Regions from separate parts of the Amycolatopsis sp. cmx-8-4 genome, predicted to be linked through region 2. Evidence: predicted binding sites of a transcription regulator. Region 2 holds the regulator's gene; the other holds the start of a gene.
The links. Region 2 encodes HspR, which represses chaperone genes until heat shock. Its sites were predicted from a motif close to ANNTTGAGTNNNNNNNACTCAANNT; they were not measured.

Region 1: the regulator HspR is predicted to act here: its motif matches at 5,404-5,428, upstream of lon (endopeptidase La).

What each region holds. Positions count from the first base shown of each region.
Region 1 is NZ_JAEBDZ010000009.1:88,033-98,354, forward strand. It holds gene ACLJQZ_RS20695 (putative bifunctional diguanylate cyclase/phosphodiesterase) at 1-2,255, opposite strand, end outside; gene ACLJQZ_RS20700 (GNAT family N-acetyltransferase) at 2,496-3,434, shown strand; gene ACLJQZ_RS20705 (SAM-dependent methyltransferase) at 3,507-4,358, shown strand; gene ACLJQZ_RS20710 (SAM-dependent methyltransferase) at 4,355-5,203, shown strand; gene lon (endopeptidase La) at 5,443-7,845, shown strand; gene ACLJQZ_RS20720 (LacI family DNA-binding transcriptional regulator) at 7,905-8,924, opposite strand; gene ACLJQZ_RS20725 (glycoside hydrolase family 13 protein) at 9,096-10,322, shown strand, end outside.
Region 2 is NZ_JAEBDZ010000053.1:960-11,281, forward strand. It holds gene ACLJQZ_RS46980 (globin domain-containing protein) at 1-626, shown strand, start outside; gene ACLJQZ_RS46985 (dienelactone hydrolase family protein) at 695-1,399, shown strand; gene ACLJQZ_RS46990 (lytic polysaccharide monooxygenase) at 1,547-2,308, shown strand; gene ACLJQZ_RS46995 (DUF305 domain-containing protein) at 2,305-2,844, shown strand; gene ACLJQZ_RS47000 (heat shock protein transcriptional repressor HspR) at 2,924-3,349, opposite strand; gene dnaJ (molecular chaperone DnaJ) at 3,355-4,536, opposite strand; gene grpE (nucleotide exchange factor GrpE) at 4,573-5,277, opposite strand; gene dnaK (molecular chaperone DnaK) at 5,274-7,142, opposite strand; gene ACLJQZ_RS47020 (alpha/beta hydrolase) at 7,481-8,923, opposite strand; gene ACLJQZ_RS47025 (hypothetical protein) at 8,991-9,224, opposite strand; gene ACLJQZ_RS47030 (DUF4097 family beta strand repeat-containing protein) at 9,269-10,039, opposite strand; gene ACLJQZ_RS47035 (YbhB/YbcL family Raf kinase inhibitor-like protein) at 10,215-10,322, shown strand, end outside.

The sequences.
Region 1 (10,322 bases), on a different contig from region 2:
GGCAGCGCCTTCTGCGGGTCGGACATCACGCCGGACTCGGTCAGCTCGAACGTCAGCAGCTCGGGCGGGATGCCGACGCGGTCCAGCTCGCGGGCCACCTTGTTCGGGAAGTCCTCGTCGGCCAGGTTGCGCACCGACAGGTTGACCGCCACCGAGATCCGCAGGCCCTCGTCGAGCCACTTGCGGCAGCGCTTCAGCGCCTCGCCGAGCACGAACGACGTCAGCACGCCGATCAGGCCGGCCGCCTCGATGGCCGGGACGAACTCGTCCGGGCCGAGCCTGCCGAACTCCGGGTGCACCCAGCGCACCAGCGCCTCGACGCCGGCCACCTGCCGGTTCGGCAGGGTGATCTTCGGCTGGTAGTGGACGCTGACCTGGCCGTCTTCGAGGGACTGCCGGAACTGCGTGACCATCTGGAAGCGGCGCAGGAAGATCTGGCCCATGCTCGGCACGTAGCCGCGGACCTCCTCACCGCCCTTGGTAGCGCGAACAGCGACGTCGGCGCGCTGCAGCAGGCCTTCGATGTCGACGGCGTCGCCGGCTTCCTCCGCGGACGTCGTCGCGTAGCCGATCATCGCGTTGGCCTCGACCGAAAGCCGGTCCACCGGGTAAGGCGCGGACAGCTCTTCGCGCAGCCGCTCGGCCGCGTGGTGGGCGTCCTCCGGCGGGGTGCCGACGAGCAGCGCCGCGAACGACGCGCCTTCGAGCCGGGCCAGCGGGACGTCGGGGCCCAGCGCGTCGCGGATGCGGCGGCCGGCGGCGATGACCATCCGGTCGGCCCAGGCGTAGCCCAGCGCGTCGGAGACGGTGGAGAAGACGTCGAGGTCGATCCGCAGCACGACGGCGTTCGCGAAGTCCCGCAACGGTTCCTTCGCCACCTGCCGGAAGCCCGGCCGGTTGAGGTGCCCGGTGAGCGGGTCGTGGTAAGCGTCGTGGCGCAGGGTCGCGAGCAGCCGCCGGTTGTCCAGCGACGTCGCGAGGTGGCTGGCCATCGTGCCGAGCAGCTGGACGTCGTACTTGCCGAAGCCGCGCCAGCGGGACAGCCGGTCGTGCGCCTCGACGACGCCGAGCAGCTGGTTCGCGCTGCGCAGCGGGACGACGAGCGCCTCCTGCGCGCCGCGGTCGAGCAGCGCCGTGCGGACGTCGGGGTTGGCCTCGGTGATCCGGAAATGCCGGACGTGCGCGCCGGGCAGGCGCAGCAGCGGGTCGTCGGCGCCCGGGTCGGCGGCCGGCAGGTCGTCGCCCGCGACGACGACGCGCATGGTGTCCTTCGGCTCCAGCCGCAGCCGCAGCACGACGCGGCCGGCGGCGAGCTGGTCCTTGATGCGCTCGGCGATCGTCGCCCACTCGCGGACGTCGACGCCGCCGACGAGCTCGTCCGCGCGGCTGGCCGGGCGCGCCGCGGCCTGCTGGCCGGACCGGGCGACCATCAGGCTGACGTCCGAGAGCGCCTCCATGTCCCGCTGCTCGCGCAGCAGGTCGGAGTAGGCCCAGTAGAGCGCGGTGAGGCCGAGGAAGACGGCGAGCACCAGCGGCCACGCCTTGGGCGTGTTCGAGATGACGAGGTAACCGGAGAGGCCGACCGACGCGTTGACGAACCCGACGACCAGGATCCGCGCGGTGAGCCGGACGGCGGTGCTGACGCGCATCCGGCGGCGCAGCACGCGCACCGCGGCGAGCGCGAGCAGCGTGCTGACGAGCGGCGCGGTCAGCGTGCCGGCGAGCGCGGCGACCCACGGGATCTCGCTGCCCGCACCGGCGCCGACGGCCACCTTCACCAGACCGGCGACCGCGAAGGCGCCGGTGATCTCGAGCAGGAACGCGCCCGCGTTGTAGAGGACGCGGCCGGCGACCTTCCGCGCGAGCAGCGTGCCGATGCCCGCGACCAGGTGCGCGGCCAGCACGACCTCGAACGGCGCGATGAAGAAGCCGATGACGAGCGGGATCTCGGTGAAGGAGATGGTCCACGAGATGCCGCTGCGGACGTCGACGTTGATGCCGAGCTGCTCGGCGAGCAGGAACGCGACCGCGAGGACCGGGCCGATCCACAGCAGCTTGCTGTCCCAGTGGAACGGCAGCCACGAGCCGACCGCGAACGCGGCGACGAGTCCCAGGCTCAGTACCGCGAAGGTGTAGGCGCGGAACCGGCGTTCGTCGGTCCGGGCCTCGGCGGAGGCCACGGGGAGCGGCGCGGTCTCGGGACCGCCCGGCCCGGGCTGCGCCACGGCGTCCCCGTGCGCGTTGGTCTCCGGCATCCGTTCTTCCCTCCCGGATTGCCCACCGGCCCTGATCCGTGACGTCAGGTGTGGACAAGGGCCATACCGTACCCCGTAGGGCGTACTCATGTCCCTTTCGAGACAGTAGGAGATCACCCCAGGGTTAACAATGCCTCGATAGCGCTGACCTGCGTGGACCAAGGGGTGAAACATCAGGTAGCCCCTATCGCCGAGGCACCCTCTACGCATTCCCGGCCGGTTAGCGCTTCAATGTGCCCCATGCACAGCGATGTGATTGCCACCGAGCACGCGACGCGGCTCGCGGCGGTGGACCCCCTCCTCCCCGGCTCTTCCCCCTTCGAGAGCACCGAAAACGCGGTGGTGCTGGACGTCGACCTCGGCGACTCGGCCGCGACCGGGCGCGCGTCCCGCGTCCAGGTGGACCGCGACGCCCCCAACGCGCCGTGGCGCGCGCTCACCGAGCACCGCCTCGACCTCCAGCTGGCGGGCCCGCGGCCGGCCGCCGCGCTCGACGCCATCCTCACCCGATGGGATGAACATCTGCGCGCGGTCGCCGAACCGGGCGACACCGAGACCGCGGCGGTCCTCCCGCGCGCCAGCCGGGACGCCGCCGGCACGCGCGAAATGCTGCACCACGGCTTCGCGCCGCTGCGCGTGGTCGCGGTCCGCCCGGCCGACCGGATGATCCCCGAGGGCCCGCGCGGCACCCCGGGCGTCAAGATCCGCCGGGCCGAGCCCGGCGACCTCGACACCGCGGTGGCGCTGGGGATGGAGCTGCACTCCTTCGACGCCCAGTACGGCACGGTGAACCTGCGCTCGGGCGTCGAGGACATCCTGGCCAAGGACCTCGCCGAGCAGCTCAACCGGCCGGAACCGCCGTTGTGGATCGCCGAGCTGTACGGCCGCGCGCTCGGCATGGTGAACGTCCAGCACCCGGGCGAGACCGGCTGGATCAGCGACCGCGTCAAGGCCGAGCGCGTCGGTTACCTGTCGTCCTTGGCCGTCGCGGAGGCGGCGCGGTCGTCCGGTGTCGGCACCGCGCTGTCGGCCCACGCCCACCAGGTGCTCGACGGGGAGGGCACCGACGTCGTCCTGCTGCACCACGCCGCGGCGAACCCGCTTTCGACGCCGTTCTGGTACGCCCAGGGCTACCGGCCGCTGTGGACGTATTGGCAGCGTCGCCCAGCCGTTCGGTGAACTACTGGCGGATTACCGGTCGCACTCCGTCCTTATAGGCTGGCGCCAGGACTCGAGGGATGGGGAGCCGAAGTGAACGAGCGGGACGCCGCGCCCAGAGCACCCGAGGGCGTCGACACGGAGAAGCCGTCCGCGGCCCGGATCTACGACTGGTACCTCGGCGGTACCCAGAACTGGGCCGTGGACCGCGAGTTCGGGCGGCGCGTGGAACAGCAGTGGCCGCTCGTGCGCCCCGGCTCCAAGCAGAACCGCGAGTTCATGAACCGCGCCGTGCGCGCGGCGCTCAAGGCCGGGATCCGCCAGTTCATCGACCTCGGCTCCGGTGTCCCGACGGCCGGCAACGTCCACGAGGTCGTCGAGGCCGAGCTGCCGGACGAGCACGACGCGACGGTCGTCTACGTCGACTACGAGCCGGTCGCCGTCGCCCACGCGACGCTCATCCTCGAAGAGGAGGCGGCGACCGACTGGGCCGGCATCGTCCAGGCCGACATGCGCGACGCCAAGGCCGTGCTGCGCGCGGACGAGACGAAACGACTCATCGACTTCTCGAAGCCGGTCTGCGTGATGATGATGGCGGTGCTGCACTTCGTCGGCCCGGACGACGACCCGCACGGCCTGCTCAAGGCGTACCGCGACGCGCTCGCGCCGGGCAGCTGGCTGGCGATCTCGCAGATGAGCGAGGGTGACGGCGAAGGCGAGTCGCTGGCCGGGCTGCGGTGGTTCGTCGAGCAGTACCGGAAGACGAGCAACCCGGTGTGGCTGCGCACCCGCGAGGAGATCGAGCCGCTGTTCGGCGACTGGCCGATCCTGGAGCCGGGCATCGTGCACCTGCCGGACTGGCGGCCCGACCGGAAGCTGAACGTCCTGGAAGCCGAAGCCCGCCCGTACGCGTGGTGCGGTATCGCGGAGAAGCCTTTCGGATGAGCGAAGGAGCGCCGATCGCGCCGGCCGGGGTGGACACCGAGAAGCCGTCCGCCGCGCGCGTCTACGACTGGTACCTCGGCGGCAACCACCACTGGGCGGTCGACCGCGAGTTCGGCCGCCGCGTGGAGAAGGTGTGGCCGCTGATCCGGCCGATCTCGCGGCAGAACCGGGCGTTCATGAACCGCGTCGTCTCGGCCGCGATGGACGCCGGCGTCCGGCAGTTCGTCGACCTCGGCTCCGGCGTGCCGACCGCGGGCAACGTGCACGAGATCGTCCGGGAGCTGCTGCCCGACGGTGAACGCGCGTCGGTGGTCTACGTCGACTACGAACCGGTGGCGGCCGCGCATTCGCGGCTGATCCTGGAGAAGGAAGACGCGACGGACTGGGCGGGCCTGGTCGAGCGGGACATCCGGCGGCCCGCGGAGATCTTCGCGGACGACGTCGTGTCGGACCTGATCGACTGGTCGCGGCCGGTGTGCCTGCTGATGATCACGGTGATGCACTTCGTCGGCCCGTCCGACGACCCCGACGGCCTGATGGCGACGTACCGGGCGAAGCTGGCGCCGGGCAGCTGGCTGGCGCTGACGCACGGCACGTGCCGCGACGACGCCCCACCGGCCCGCGCGGCCGAGGTGAAACGATTCATCGACGCCTACCGCGCCACGACGAACCCCGCGTGGCTGCGCACGGCGGAAGAGCTGCTCCCCTGGTTCGGCGGCTGGCCGCTCTTGCCGCCGGGGATGACATCGTTGCCGGACTGGCGTCCCGACGAGCGTCCGACGGTGCTGGATCTGGAGACGCGGCCCTTCGCCTGGTGCGCCGTCGCCCGCCGCCCAAGCCTCTGACCTGCGCTTTCCGCACCGACCGATCGGGCGTGGCCCCAAACGCCCCAATGTGGCGTTGGGTGCATCTGACGCACCCAATGTGGCGTTCGGTGCGTCCAACGCACCCAACGCCACATTGGGGCGCTCTTGACCTTGCTGACCTGCGCTTTCCCTGATCGCTGTGGGCGAACGCACCATCGGAAACAAACACGCCTATCGGAGAGTTGAGCAAGGCAGACTCAACTACCCGAGGAGTGCACATGTCCGACACCCGCCTCCTGCCCGTGCTCCCGCTCGATGACGACGTCGTGCTGCCGGGCATGGTCGTCCCGCTCGACCTCACCGACACCGAGACGCGGGCCGCGGTGGAGTCCGCCCAGGCCGGCACGCCCAGCCAGGCGTCCTTCCCCGGCATCCGGTCGGCCGGCACCGCCAAGGCCGAGGTCCTGATCGTGCCGCGCGTCCACGGTGAGTACGCCGAGTACGGCACCGTCGCGACCGTCGAGCGCATCGGGCGCGTGCCCGGCGGCAAGGCCGCCGTCCTGCTGCGCGGCACCGCCCGCGCGCTCGTCGGCCGGATGGCCGACGGCCCCGGCGCCGCCCGCTGGGTGCACGCCGAGGACGCCCCCGAAACCACTGATGACCAGACCGCGAAGCTCGCGGCCGAGTACAAGGCCGTCGTCATCTCGATCCTCCAGCAGCGCGGCGGCTGGCAGCTGATGGACGCCGTCCAGCAGGTCGAGGACCCGTCCGCGGTCGCCGACCTGTCCGGCAACGCGCCGTACCTCGACACCGACCAGAAGGTCGAGCTGCTCACCACGCTCGACGTCACCGCGCGCCTGGAGAAGGCGCTCGAGTGGAGCAAGGAGCACCTGGCCGAGCTCGAGGTCACCGACACGATCCGCAAGGACGTCTCCGAAGGCATGGAGAAGCAGCAGAAGGAGTTCCTGCTGCGCCGCCAGCTCGAAGCGATCCGCAAGGAGCTGGGCGAGCTCGACGGCAGCACCGACGACACGGACTACCGCGCCCGCGTCGAAGGCGCGGAGCTGCCCGACGCCGTGAAGAAGGCCGCGCTGGCCGAGGTGGACAAGCTGGACCGGACGTCCGAGCAGTCCCCCGAGGGCGGCTGGATCCGCACCTGGCTGGACACCGTCCTGGAGCTGCCCTGGAACGAACGCACCGAGGACGTCTACGACATTGCGGCCGCACGAGCGGTGCTGGACGCCGACCACGCAGGTCTCGACGACGTCAAGGAACGCATCATCGAGTACTTGGCCGTCCGGAAGCGTCGCGCTGAGTCGGGTCTCGGCCCGGTCGGCGGACGTCGATCCGGCGCGGTGCTCGCCCTCGCGGGCCCTCCCGGGGTCGGCAAGACGTCGCTGGGTGAGTCCGTCGCGAAGGCCATGGGCCGCAAGTTCGTCCGGGTCGCCCTCGGCGGCATCCGCGACGAGGCGGAGATCCGCGGCCACCGCCGCACCTACGTCGGCGCGCTGCCCGGCCGGATCGTCCGCGCCATCAAGGAAGCCGGCTCGATGAACCCGGTCGTGCTGCTCGACGAGATCGACAAGATCGGCGCCGACTACCGCGGCGACCCGACCGCGGCGCTGCTCGAAGTGCTGGACCCGGAGCAGAACCACACGTTCCGCGACCACTACCTCGAGGTCGAGCTGGACCTGTCCGACGTCGTGTTCCTGGCGACGGCCAACGCCCTGGAAACCATCCCCGGCCCGCTGCTGGACCGGATGGAGCTGGTGACGCTGGACGGCTACACCGAGCACGAGAAGGTCACCATCGCCCGCGACCACCTGCTCCCCCGCGAGCTGGAGCGCGCCGGCCTGAGCGTTGCCGACGTCAGCCTGACGGACGCCGCGTTCAGCCGGATCGCCGCCGAGTACACCCGCGAGGCGGGCGTGCGCGCCGCGAACCGCACGATCGCGAAGGTGCTGCGCAAGATCGCGACCAAGGTGGCGCTGGACCAGGCCACCCTGCCGCTCACGATCGACGATTCCGACCTTCCGGACTACCTCGGCCGGCCGCGTCACCTGCCGGAGTCGTCGCTGCCCGCGTCGACCCAGCGGACCGCGACCCCCGGCGTGGCCACGGGCCTGGCGGTGACCGGTGCCGGCGGTGACGTCCTCTACATCGAGGCGTCGCTGGCGGACCAGGAGTCCGGCGCGTCCGGGCTGCAGCTGACCGGCCAGCTCGGCGACGTGATGAAGGAGTCCGTCCAGATCGCGCTGTCCTACCTGCGCTCGCACGGCGCGGAGCTGGAACTGCCGGTCGGTGACCTGAAGAACCGCGGCATCCACGTCCACGTGCCGGCCGGCGCGGTCCCGAAGGACGGGCCGTCGGCGGGCGTCACGATGACGACGGCGCTGGCGTCGCTGCTCTCGGGCCGCGTCGTGAAGGCGGACGTCGCGATGACCGGCGAGGTGTCCCTGACCGGCCGCGTCCTCCCGATCGGCGGCGTCAAGCAGAAGCTGCTGGCCGCCCACCGGGCCGGGATGAAGACGGTGATCATCCCGCAGCGCAACGAGCCGGACCTGGACGACGTCCCGGCCGAGGTGCTGTCCCAGCTGGACGTCCACGCGGTGGCGAACGTCCGCGAGGTCCTCGACCTCGCCCTGACCCCGGCTTCGACGCCGGTTGCCCAGGCGGCGTAACCCCGAACGCCGCCACCGAACGGCCGGTTTCCCTCTCCCCCAGGGAAACCGGCCGTTTCCTATGTCCGGACCGGAGCCGTCGACTCGCGTTCGACGAGGGAGACGTCGATCGTCACCGGGTGCTTCGGGCGTTCGCTCTTCTCGATCGAGTCCATCAGGATGGACACCGCCGTCGACGCCTTGCGCGCGATGTCCTGCGACACCGTCGTCAGCTTCGGCGTGACGTAGTTGCACAGGTCGAGGTCGTCGAAGCCGACCACCGAGATGTCCTCCGGGACGCGTGCGCCCGCCTCGGTCAGGCCGTGGACGATGCCGACCGCGAGGATGTCCGCCGTCGCGAACAACGCCGTCAGGCCCGGGTGGCGATCGGGTAGGGCGAGCCCGAGTTCGTGGCCTTCGGCGTACGTCGTGTTGACCGTCTCCACCAGGTCCGGCCGGGCGACGCCGGCGTCCGCGAACGCCTGGCAGAAGCCCTCGAAGCGTTCGTGGACCACGCCTACGCCGCTGAACGCCGGGCCGGCGAACAGGATGCGGCGGTGGCCGAGGTCCAGGAGGTGCCGGGCCGCGAGGCGGGCGCCCGCGAAGTCGTCCGAGCGCGTGCCCGTCGTCAGGCGGTTCGCCGAGTAGCTGTCGATCGCGACGACGTGGACCGCGCCGATCGTCTTCTTCGTCAGGTTGCCGACCTCCTCGTCGAGGAAACCCAGCAGGATCGCGCCGTCGAGGCTCCACGACCGCAGCGCCTCGGCGACCTCGTCCGGGTGGGCGACGCCGCGTAGCAGCAGGTGGTAGCCGTACTTGCGCAGCTCGCGCTCGATCAGGCCGACGATCGCCATGGTGTGCGGGCTGATCATCAGGCTGTCCTCGTCGGCGGCCGGCACCAGCAGGCCGACCAGCCGGGACGCCTTCGTCGCGAGGCTGCGGGCCGACGCGCTCGGGACGTAGCCGAGCTCGGCCGCGATGCGCTGGACCTTCTCGATGGTCCCGGGTGAGACGCGCGCGCGGTTGCCGTTCATCACGTTCGACACGGTCATCATGCTCACGCCCGCCTGCTCGGCGACCTCCCGCAGCGTGACGCGCACCCTCGGTCTCCTCTCGCTCACCCGGGCCCCAGGTTACGGGACCGGCCGTTGACAAGCGGCCGGGGACGACATTACCGTCTATCAAGGTATAGCGCTAAACCTAATCGCCGCGGACCTGGGTCCGCACCCTTCGCCGCGCTCCGGAAACCGTTGAGCCAGAACGGGAGTCCCGTGACCACAGACCTCTCGACCAGCCCGCTGACCACACCCGCCGAGCAGGCGGCGCCGTGGTGGCGCGGTGCGGTCATCTACCAGATCTACCCACGCAGTTTCGCCGACGGGAACGGCGACGGCACCGGTGACCTCGCCGGCGTCCGCGCCCGCCTGCCCCACCTCAAACGCCTCGGCGTGGACGCCATCTGGTTCACGCCCTGGTACTCCTCGCCGCTGGCCGACGGCGGGTACGACGTCGCCGACTACCGCGTCATCGACCCGGCGTTCGGCACCCTCGACGAGGCCGAACAGCTGATCGCCGAAGCCGCCGGGCTGGGCATCAAGACCATTGTGGACATCGTCCCCAACCACGTCTCGGACCAGCACGAGTGGTTCCGGGCCGCACTGGCCGCCGGGCCGGGATCGCCGGAACGCCAACGGTTCTGGTTCCGCCCGGGCCGCGGCGAGCACGGCGAGCGGCCGCCGACGGACTGGGAGTCCAGCTTCTCCGGCGGCACCTGGACGCGCACCACGAACCCGGACGGCACGCCCGGCGACTGGTACCTGCACCTGTTCGCGCCCGAGCAGCCGGACCTCAACTGGAACCACCCGGACGTCCGCGCCGAGCACGAGCGCGTGCTGCGCTTCTGGTTCGACCGGGGCGTCGCGGGCATCCGCATCGACTCCGCGACCATGCCGGTCAAGGACCCGGCGCTGCCCAACGAGGTGACGCCGGAGGCGCACCCGTTCGTCGACCGCGACGAGATCCACGACATCTACCGCGGCTGGCGGGCCGTCGCCGACTCCTACGCTGAGCCGCGGGTCCTGGTCGGCGAGGTCTGGCTGGCCGACCCGCACCGCTTCGCCCGCTACCTGCGGCCGGACGAGATGCACACGGCGTTCAACTTCGACTTCATGATGCGCCCGTGGGACGCCGGCGAGCTGCGCACCGCCATCGTGTCCACTTTGGACGCCCACGGCCCGGTCGGCGCGCCGCCGACGTGGGTGCTGTCCAACCACGACGTCACCCGCGCGGCCACTCGCTACGGCCGCGAGGACAGCTCGTTCGGCTTCGTGGGCCGGGCCTTCGGCATCCCCACCGACCTGGCGAAGGCTCAACGACGAGCCCGCGCGGCCGCGCTGCTGTCGGCGGCTTTGCCCGGCTCGCTCTACGTCTACCAGGGCGACGAGCTGGGCCTGCCCGAGGTCGAGGACCTGCCGCTGGACGTCCTGCAGGACCCGATG
Region 2 (10,322 bases):
AAGGCCTGCTCCCGTACCGCGCCGGCGGTTACGTCAGCGTGGAGGTGCCGCAACGACCGCGGTTGTGGCGGTACCTCTCGCCGGCGAACGCGCCCCGCGGCGACGGCCAGCTCACCTTCCACGTGCGGACCGTGCCGGGCGGCTGGGTCAGCGGCGCCATCGTCAACCACACCAAGCAGGGTGACGTCTGGCGGCTCGGGCCGTCGATGGGCGCGCTGAGCGTACGGCCGAGCACCACGAAGAAACGGCTGCTGATGATCGCCGGCGGCACCGGGCTCACGCCGTTGCTCGCCATCCTCGACGACCTCCAGCGGTGGAAGCGGAACCCGCCGGTGCACCTGTTCTTCGGCGGCCGCAGACCGGAAGATCTTTACGCGCTGGAAGATTTGCGACGGCTGAGTGCTACGTCGAAGTGGCTTACGGTAACCCCGGTTACCGAAGAGGGCGCATTGTCCGGCGGCGACCGCGGCACGCTCGCCCACGCCGTGACCCAGCGCGGCACGTGGAAGAATCACGACGTGCTCGTTTCCGGATCCCCGCAGATGATCCAGGCAACCATTGCGAAACTGCTGACCAAGGGCGTCGATCTGGAACGAATATCGTATGACCCGTTCACCCTCGACTGACTCGCTTGCCCGAAATGGTGCGATCCGAGACGGGCGCGCCGACCCGATCCTCAGCTATCGTCGCCGATATGGAGACGACTATTCCGGTTTCGGGCGGCATCGGCGGTTACCTGGCGGAACCCGAGGGAGCGGGGCCGCACCCGGGCGTGGTGCTCATCCACGACGCGTTCGGGCTGAGCCAGGACACCCGGAACATCACCGACCGCTTCGCCGGCGAGGGCTTCTTGGCCCTCAGCCCCGACCTGTACTCGCGCGGCGGCATGCGCCGGTGCGTGCGGCGCGTGTTCTCGGACATGTTCGCGAACCGGGGCCAGGCGTTCGACGACATCGAGGCGTCCCGCGCACTGCTGGCCGCGCGCCCGGACTGCAGCGGCCGGATCGGCATCGCCGGGTTCTGCATGGGCGGCGGCTTCGCGCTCGTGGCGGCGTCACGCGGCTTCCAGGCGTCCGCGCCCTACTACGGCCAGCTGCCGAAGAACCTGTCCGTGCTGGACGACGCCTGCCCGATCGTCGCGAGCTTCGGCCAGAAGGACTTCGGCCTGCGCGGCGCGGCCGCGAAACTCGAGACGGCGCTCACCGAGCGTGAAGTCCCGCACGACGTCAAGGAGTACCCGGGCGCCAGCCACGGGTTCGCCAACAAGATCGACGTCGCGGCGCCGCTGAACCTGCTGCTCAAGGTCGTCGGCTTCACCTACCACCACGAAGCGTCCGAGGACGCGTGGCGCCGGGTGACGGACTTCTTCGGTGAACACCTGGACCGACCTTCGCGCTGAGCCGACCGGAGCAGGAAAACCGCCGAATGGCGGTAGTTCGTTGACCGTTGTGCCCGAATCAACTTATGGTCTAGACCACATCTCCCGCGGATGTGCTCGTTCGCCCTCCCTCCGGAACGACGTCGTTCCCCCTTCGAGGAGCCGAAAATGACCTTGAAGCGCAAGTTCTTGGCGGCCGCCGCCGGTGCGATCCTCGCGCCGGTGCTGGTGGTCGTCCTCCCTGCCGCCTCAGCCAGTGCCCACGGTTACATCTCCGACCCACCCAGCAGGCAGGCCAACTGCGCGGCGGGGAAGGTGCCGAACTGCGGGCAGATCGTCTACGAACCCCAGAGCGTCGAGGGCCCGAAGGGCCTGCGCAGCTGCAACGGCGGGCTGTCCCAGTTCGCCGAGCTGGCCGACGAGTCGAAGCCGTGGCCGGCCAAGTCCGTCGGCACGACGGTGACGTTCAACTGGGTGTTCACCGCCCGGCACGCCACGTCGAGCTACGACTACTACATCGGCAACACCCGCGTCGCGACGTTCCCCGGCAACAACCAGCAGCCGCCGGCGACGCTGTCGCACACGGTGAACCTCGCCGGCTATTCAGGCCGGGTGAAGGTGCTGGCCATCTGGAACATCTCCGACACGTCCAACGCGTTCTACAGCTGCGTCGACCTCCAGATCGGTGGTGGCGGCACGACGACCCCGCCGCCCACCACCACGCCGCCGCCGACCACGACCCCGCCGCCCACCACGACCCCGCCCCCGACGACGACCCCGCCGGCCGGCGGAACGTGGGCCGCGGGCACGGCGTACAAGGCCGGTGACGTCGTCACGTACGGCGGCGCGAGCTACCGCTGCCTCCAGCCGCACACGGCGATCGCGGGCTGGGAGCCGCCGAACACCCCGGCCCTCTGGCAGCGCCAGTGAGGTTCCTGCTGGTCGCCGTCGCACTGCTGCTGGCCGGATGCGGCAGCGGCGCGACGGCGGCCGCCCCGGCGTACAACGCGGCCGACGTGATGTTCCTGCAGATGCTGATCCCCCAGAACCAGCAGGGCATCGAGATCGCCCGCCTGGCGCAGACGCGGCAGCTGCCCGCGGATCTGAAGGTCCTGGCGGCGGCGATCGAGTCGACGCAGCAGACCGAGATCAACGACATGAAGAGCTGGCTGAGCAGCTGGAACCAGCCCGAGACGATGGATATGAACCCGGCGGTCCACGCCGGCCACGGCGGCATGAAGATGACCGCCCCGGACCTGGTGGGCGCGCTGAAGACCGCACCGGACACGGAGTTCGGCCGCAAGTTCCTGGATGTCCTGACGGGTCAGCAGCAAGGAGCCGTCGAGCTGGCCCAGACGGAGAACGGCACGAGCGGCGGCGTCAACGCCCAGGCCCGCGACCTGGCCCGCCGCGTCATCGAGTCGCGCAGCGCCGAGGTGAAGCAGCTGCTGAGCTTCAAGCCCTGACGCGCCCGGGCTTGAAAGCCGTGAAGGCCTCCTTACCGGCTTTAAGAGCCGGTAAGGAGGCCTTCACGGACCTTGCGAGCTAACGGCGCTTGGGGCGCCAGACCACCATCGCGGTCTGCTGGTTCATCGGGACCAGGTCCCGGCGGTAGGAAGCGTGCGCCGCCGCCGCGGCCTGCTCCCCGGCGGCGTACGCCGCGGCCAGTTCCTCGGTGATCTCCGACAGCCTCGCCCGCAGCGCGTCGACCTGGTTCTCCAGCTCGATGATGCGCTTGATGCCGGCCAGGTTCACGCCGTCTTCCTGCGACAGCCGCTGGACCTCGCGCAGCAGCGCGATGTCCCGCATCGAGTAGCGGCGCCCGCCACCGGAGGTGCGGCCCGGCGACACCAGGCCCTGCCGGTCGTAGGTGCGCAACGTCTGCGCGTGCATCCCCGCCAGCTGGGCCGCCACCGAGATGACGAACACCGGGGTCTCTTCGTCCCCCTCCGGGGGAATCCCGCCGAACATCCCACTCACCTGCCTTCGAGCAGCTCAGTGATCTCCGGCCGGGGGTCGTGCCCGGCCATCGCCTCGGCGTACGACTGCAGAGCCTCGCGCGCCTTGTCGTCCAGTTTGGCGGGAATCGCCGCTTGCAGGGTGACGAGCAGGTCACCTTGCGCACCGTCGCGCTTCGCGATGCCCTTGCCGCGCACACGCAGCACCCGCCCGCTGGCCGTGCCCGGCGGCACCTTGAGCGAGACCTTGCCCTCGAGGGTCGGCACCGTGATCGTGGTGCCGAGCGTGAGCTCGGTGAAGTCCACCGGCACCGCGATCGTCAGGTCGAGTCCCTTGCGCCCGAACAACGCGTGCGGAGCCACGTGCACCCGGACGTACAGATCACCCGCCTGCGCGCCACCCCGGCCCGGCTCGCCCTGACCGGCCAGCCGGATGCGCTGGTCGTCGTCGACGCCCGGCGGGATCCGGACGGTCAGCGTGCGGGTCCGCGTGCTGATGCCTTCGCCGCCGCACTCGGGGCACGGGTCGTCGATGATCTGCCCGCGGCCGCGGCAGTCGCGGCACGGCTCCGAGAACGCGAACGCGCCCTGGCTCCGGCTGACCAGGCCCGACCCACTGCAGGTCGGGCAGGTCCGCGGCGACGTGCCCGGCTTCGCGCCGTTGCCGCCGCACGTCGAACAGGTCGCCGGGCTCGACAGCCGCAGCGGCAGGGTCGCGCCCTTGACCGCTTCGGTGAAGTCGATCCGGACGTCCGTCTCGACGTCGGCACCGCGCTGCGGCCGGTTCGCCGTCGCGCCCGCAGACGACCGGCCGCGGCCGAACAGCCCGCCGAGGATGTCGCCGAGCCCGCCCATCCCGCCCTGCTGGCCCGCACCCGCGCCGGCCTGGCCGAAGATGTCGCCCATGTCGAAGCCGCCGGAACCGCCGCCGGTGGGGAAGTTGAACCCACCACCACCCGAGCCGCCGAACAGGCGCCGCGCCTCGTCGTACTCCTTGCGCTTGCTCGCGTCGGAGAGCACACCGTAGGCCTCGGAGACCGACTTGAACTTCTGCTCCGCCTGCGCGTTGCCGGCGTTCGCGTCCGGGTGGTTCTCCTTGGCCAGCTTGCGGTAGGCCTTCTTGATCTCGTCCGCCGTGGCGTCGGAGGAGACGCCCAGTTCCCGGTAGAAGTCCTTACCGATCCATTCCCGAGCACTCATCGGGCGCCTCCTCCTTCCGCTGGAACCGGATACTGCTTACTGCTGCTGCTCATCGAGTCCGCCGTCGAGCGGCAGCTCGCCACCGACCGGCGGGTCCACCGGGGCCGCCCCGGGCTCGTGGTCGGTCACGCCGACCAGCGCCGCCCGCAGCACGCGGTCGCCGAAGCGGTAGCCGCGGCGCATGACCACGGTGACCGTCGGGCCCGCCACGTCCGGCGAGGTGTTGTGCTGCACGGCCTCGTGCACGCTCGGGTCGAAGGGCTCGCCCTCGGTGCCGAACGACTCGAGCCCCGCGCGCTGCAGACCGCTGATCAGCTTGTCGCCGACGGCCTTGAACGCGCCAGTGAGGTCACCGTGCTGGTCGGCCCGCTCGAGGTCGTCGAGCAGCGGCAGCAGGTCGTTGACCACCGTCGCCTTCGCGCCGATCACGACCGCCTCGCGGTCACGCTCGACGCGCTTGCGGTAGTTGGCGTACTCCGCCTGCAGCCGCTGGAGGTCGGCGGTGCGCTCGGAGAGCTCCTTCTCGACGTCGGAGACCACGGCCACCGAATCGTCCATGATGGACTCGCCGAGCGAGGGGCCCGCGTGTTCCACGGGCGCCTCGGGCTCCGGCGCCGCGTGGGCCGGACCGGGCGGGCGAACCTGCCCGGTCTGCGGGTCCACGCGACGTCGATCACGCACGACCACCGGCTCCTCGGGGCCGCGGCCCTGGTTCTCGGATTCGTCGTAGCTGTGGGTCACTTCTTCTCGTCCTCTTCGACGATCTCGGCGTCCACCACGTCGTCGGCCTTGTCCTGAGCACCGGCCGCGCCGGTGTCACCGGCCGCACCCGAAGCTCCGGCCGCACCGGCCGCGGCGTCGGCGTTCGCGTTGGCGTACAGGGCGGTGCCCAGTTCCTGCGAAGCGGTGTTCAGCTTCTCGATCGACTCGCGGATCTTCGCCGAGTCGGTGCCCTTCAGGGCTTCGTTCGACTCGTCGATCGCGGACTTGACCTTGCCCTTGAGGTCCTCGGGCAGCTTGTCGTCGTTGTCCTTGAGGAACTTCTCGGTCTGGTAGACCAGCGTCTCCGCCTGGTTGCGGGTCTCGGCCTCTTCGCGACGGGTCTTGTCCTCCTCGGCGTGCGCCTCGGCGTCCTTGACCATCCGCTCGATGTCGTCCTTCGGCAGCGCGGAGCCACCGGTGATCGTCATCGACTGCTCCTTGTTCGTGCCCAGGTCCTTCGCCAGGACGTGCACGATGCCGTTCGCGTCGATGTCGAAGGTGACCTCGATCTGCGGCACGCCACGCGGGGCCGGCGGGAGACCGGTCAGCTCGAACATGCCGAGCTTCTTGTTGTGCGCCGCGATCTCGCGCTCACCCTGGAACACCTGGATCTGCACCGACGGCTGGTTGTCGTCCGCGGTGGAGAAGATCTCCGAGCGCTTGGTCGGGATCGTGGTGTTGCGCTCGATGAGCTTGGTGAACACGCCACCCTTGGTCTCGATGCCCAGCGACAGCGGGGTCACGTCCAGCAGCAGGACGTCCTTGACCTCACCCTTGAGCACACCGGCCTGCAACGCCGCGCCGACCGCGACGACCTCGTCCGGGTTCACGCCCTTGTTCGGCTCGCGGCCGCCGGTCAGCTCCTTGACCAGGTCCGACACGGCCGGCATGCGGGTGGAACCACCCACGAGCACGACGTGGTCGATGTCGCCGACGGCGATGCCGGCGTCGCGGATCACGTTGTTGAACGGGTTGCGGGTGCGCTCGAGCAGGTCCGAGGTGATCTTCTGGAACTCGGCGCGGGAGAGCTGCTCGTCGAGGAACAGCGGGTTCTTGTCGGCGTCGACCGTGATGTAGGGCAGGTTGATGCCGGCCGAGTTCGAGCTGGACAGCTCGATCTTCGCCTTCTCGGAAGCCTCACGGATGCGCTGCAGCGCCATCTTGTCCTTGGTGAGGTCGATGCCGTTCGTGGCCTTGAACTTGTCGACCAGCCACTTGACGATGCGCTCGTCCCAGTCGTCGCCACCGAGGTGGTTGTCACCGGAGGTCGCGCGGACCTCGACGACGCCCTCGCCGATCTCCAGCAGCGAGACGTCGAACGTGCCGCCACCGAGGTCGAAGACCAGGATGGTCTGTTCCTTCTCGCCCTTGTCCAGGCCGTACGCCAGCGCGGCGGCGGTCGGCTCGTTGACGATGCGGAGCACGTTCAGGCCGGCGATCTGGCCGGCTTCCTTGGTGGCCTGCCGCTGCGCGTCCTCGAAGTACGCCGGGACGGTGATCACCGCGTCGGTGATCGTCTCGCCCAGGTACGCCTCGGCGTCGCGCTTCAGCTTCATCAGCACTCGCGCGCTGATCTCCTGCGACGTGTAGTTCTTGCCGTCGATCTCGGTCTTCCAGTCGGTACCGACGTGCCGCTTCACGGACCGGATGGTCCGGTCGACGTTCGTGACCGCCTGGTTCTTCGCCGGCTGACCGGTCAGCACTTCGCCGTTCTTGGCGAAGGCGACGATCGACGGGGTGGTCCGGGAGCCTTCCGAGTTGGCGATGACCGTCGGCTCGCCGCCCTCCAGGACGGCGACGACCGAGTTGGTCGTGCCGAGGTCGATGCCGACCGCTCGCGCCATGGTGCTTCCTCCTGTGTATGCCTGCTATGGTTCGTGACCTGCAAATTCGTCCTCGCCTTAAGCGAGGTACTGGCAAGTTGTATCGGGTCTTCGCGCGACTCGTCAAGTCGGACTTGAGTCGACTGCGCTCAACCTTACATGGTGGCTAACGAGCGGTCCGGGGTTCTTGTTCCCGGAGTCGGCGACAGACCTGGTCCCGAGGGGGTGTGAGGCCGCTCACCAGGGAGTCCACCTGGGATGGGAAGGCCTGAACGGACCTTCGGCTGGGCACGGTGCGCGCCCGCCGAACGGCCGGCCCGGTACCTCGGCCGACGCGGGGCCGGCCGAGCACAGCGTGCTCACCGGCAGACCGTTCCCTGCGCCGGCGGGCGGCCGCTCAGCAGGTAGTCCACCTCGGCCGCGCGGGCGCACGCGGAGTTGAACAGCCCCGTGTGGCCGTCGTCGGTCCGGGTCAGCAGTACCGCGCCGTCGATGCTCGCCGCCAGGCCGCGAGCCCAGGGCAGCGGCGTCGCCGGGTCGTGGGCGCCGCCGACCACCAGGATCGGCGGGGCGCCGTGCACCGGGTGGGGCTGTGGCGGGTTCTTGGCCGGGACCGGCCAGCCGGTGCAGCCGCTCGTGAAGTCCCAGTACTCGGAGTACCGCCAGCTGTGCGGTGCCGCGATGCGGAGCAACCCGGCCATCAGCCCCATGTCCGCGGGGCCGGTGAACGGCGACGGGAAGTCGTGGCAGCCGATCGCCCGGTAGGCCCCGTAGATCGGGGAGCGGAACTGGTTCCGCTCGGTCAGGCCCTTGGCGTCGGGGAACTCCCCGCCGGCCGCGGCCAGCGCCCGGCCCAGCGCGGGCCACTCCTCGCGGATGTAGAGGTGGTTGTAGACGCCCGCCGAGATCTCGTCGGCCGTCGCGGACCGCCCCAGCTCGCTCGACCAGACGGCACCGCTGCCCGCCCGGGCCACGACGTCGTCGTAGAAGCGCAGGACGTCCCGGCCCCGCAGCGCGCAGTCCGCCGAGCCGCGGCACCAGTCCGCGAACCGGACCAGCGCGTCCTCGGTGGCCGCGGCCTCCTCAAGGATCGCCCGGCGCAGCGGCCGGGCGTGGTCGATGGCGCCGTCGAGCACCATCGAGCCCACCCGGTCCGGGTGCTTCGACGCGTAGACCGCGCCCAGCTCGGTGCCGTACGAGAGGCCGAGCCACGAGATCTTCGCTTCGCCGAGTGCGGCCCGGATCGTCTCGATGTCCTCGGCCGCGCTTTGCGTGTCGGCGTTCGCCAGCAGCGGCCCGGTGCGGGCCAGGCAGTCCCGGCCCGCCGCGCGGTTGTGCGCCACCAACGCGTCGAACCCCGGCCCGGTCGCCGGGAACCGGTCCAGCGCCGGGTCGTACAGCGTGACCGGGTCACAGGTGATCCGCGGCGTGCTGAACCAGTCGCCGCGCGGGTCGAAGCCGACGATGTCGTACCGCTCGCGCAACCGCGCGAGGTCCGGCGACGCCAGCCCGCCGTACTGCACGAACCCGACACCGGAGCCGCCCGGCCCGCCGGGGTTCACCAGCAGCGAGCCGATCCGGTGGGCCGGATCGAGCGCCGGCAGCCGGGCCAGCGCGAGCCGCGCCGAACCCAGGCTTGGTCGCGTGCGGTCTATCGGCACGTCGACCGCCGAGCATTCGGCGGCCGGTTCTTGCTGGGTGGCACACGGGTGCCACGGCAGGACGGCTGCCTCCGCGACGGCCGGCACCGCCACCAGGACCACGACCGCCGCGACGAACGCGACGACCCGGCGCATGTCCATGATCTGGTTCCTCCCCCTGCACGCCGGCTTTCGGCGTGCCCCCTTCCTAACAGCGGCCCCCGACAATTCAGGAGCGGCGGCCGGTCCAGGTGGAGAAGAAGAAATCCGGAGTTCCTTGCAGCGCAACGGTTTCCGCCGCGGTGCCGTCCCACGAAGTCACCCGATAGTGGGAATCGACCGTGACCGGCACCCCCTGCGCCGGCGTCTCGGCGTTCTCGCCGCGCGTGAAACCCACGACGCCGAACATCGCGACGGCCCCCAGCAGCGCGGCCGCCAGCACGCGCTGTTCGATCTTGCCCATCGGAATTTCCCCCGTGTGTAAGAAAAGTCGGTGTAAGAGAAGTGTCAGGCCGCGCGGACCGTGACGCTGCCGCTGTCGGTGTTGAGGTCGAGCGTGTGCGCGGCGGACCCGTCGGTCGGGACGTCGATCTCGCGGTGCCCGCTGTCGCTGTCGCCCTGGACGCGGTACGGGCCGCCCGGCACGGTCAGCTCGATGCTGCCGCTGTCGGCGTGCACCTTGACGTCGTTCGCCTGCGCCAGCGTGAACTCGACGCGGCCGCTGTCGGCGCCGACGTCGACCGGGCCGCGCACGCCGTCGCCGGTCACGCTGCCGGAATCGCTCTGCACCGTCACCGCGCCGACATCGTGCAGGTCGATGGACCCGCTGCTGAGGTGGAGCTTCACCGCGCCGGAGACGTCTTCGACGCGCGCGCTCCCGGAGTCGGCTTCGACGTCGACGCTCGCCACGCCGGCGATGTCCAGGCCACCCGAGTCGACCTTGCCGGTGACCGGCACGCCGGCCGGCACGACGACCTCGAAGTCGACCGAGCAGTTGTTCCCGCAGTCGCCGAGCACGAGCTGGTCGCCGTCGACGCGGTAGAAGGTGTCGCCCGGGTTGCCGCGCCAGTGGTAGTTGATCTCCTGGTGCACGGTCGACGGCCCGGTGCCGGTGCGGATCTTCACCCCGCCCGAGTCGCCTTCCAGCTTCACGCTGCGGATCGTCTGCGAAAGCGTGTTGTCGTTCTGGAAGTCCGATCCCCAGCCCCAGCCGAACGCGGTCGCCAGGCCGACGCCGATCAGTGCGATGCCACCCAGAGCCAGAAGCGGGCGCGCCATGGTCTTTGGTCCCCTCAGTGAAGTTTCCCTCTGCCAGGAAAACGTTAGGACCGTGGCACCACCCAGTACATGGGGGTAACCCCCCGAAGAACCCTGAGATCCGTCCCTGACACGCGGGGTCGCGCTCCGGGGCCTAACCTGGCGGACGTCTCCAGTTCCGTGATCAGGAGGATCCATGCCGCAGCAACCCGGCCCGTACGAATCCCTGCCCGACGTGCCGTCCTTCACCCTCCGCAGCAACGACGTCGCCGACGGCGAAACGCTGGCGACGCCCCACTTGTCC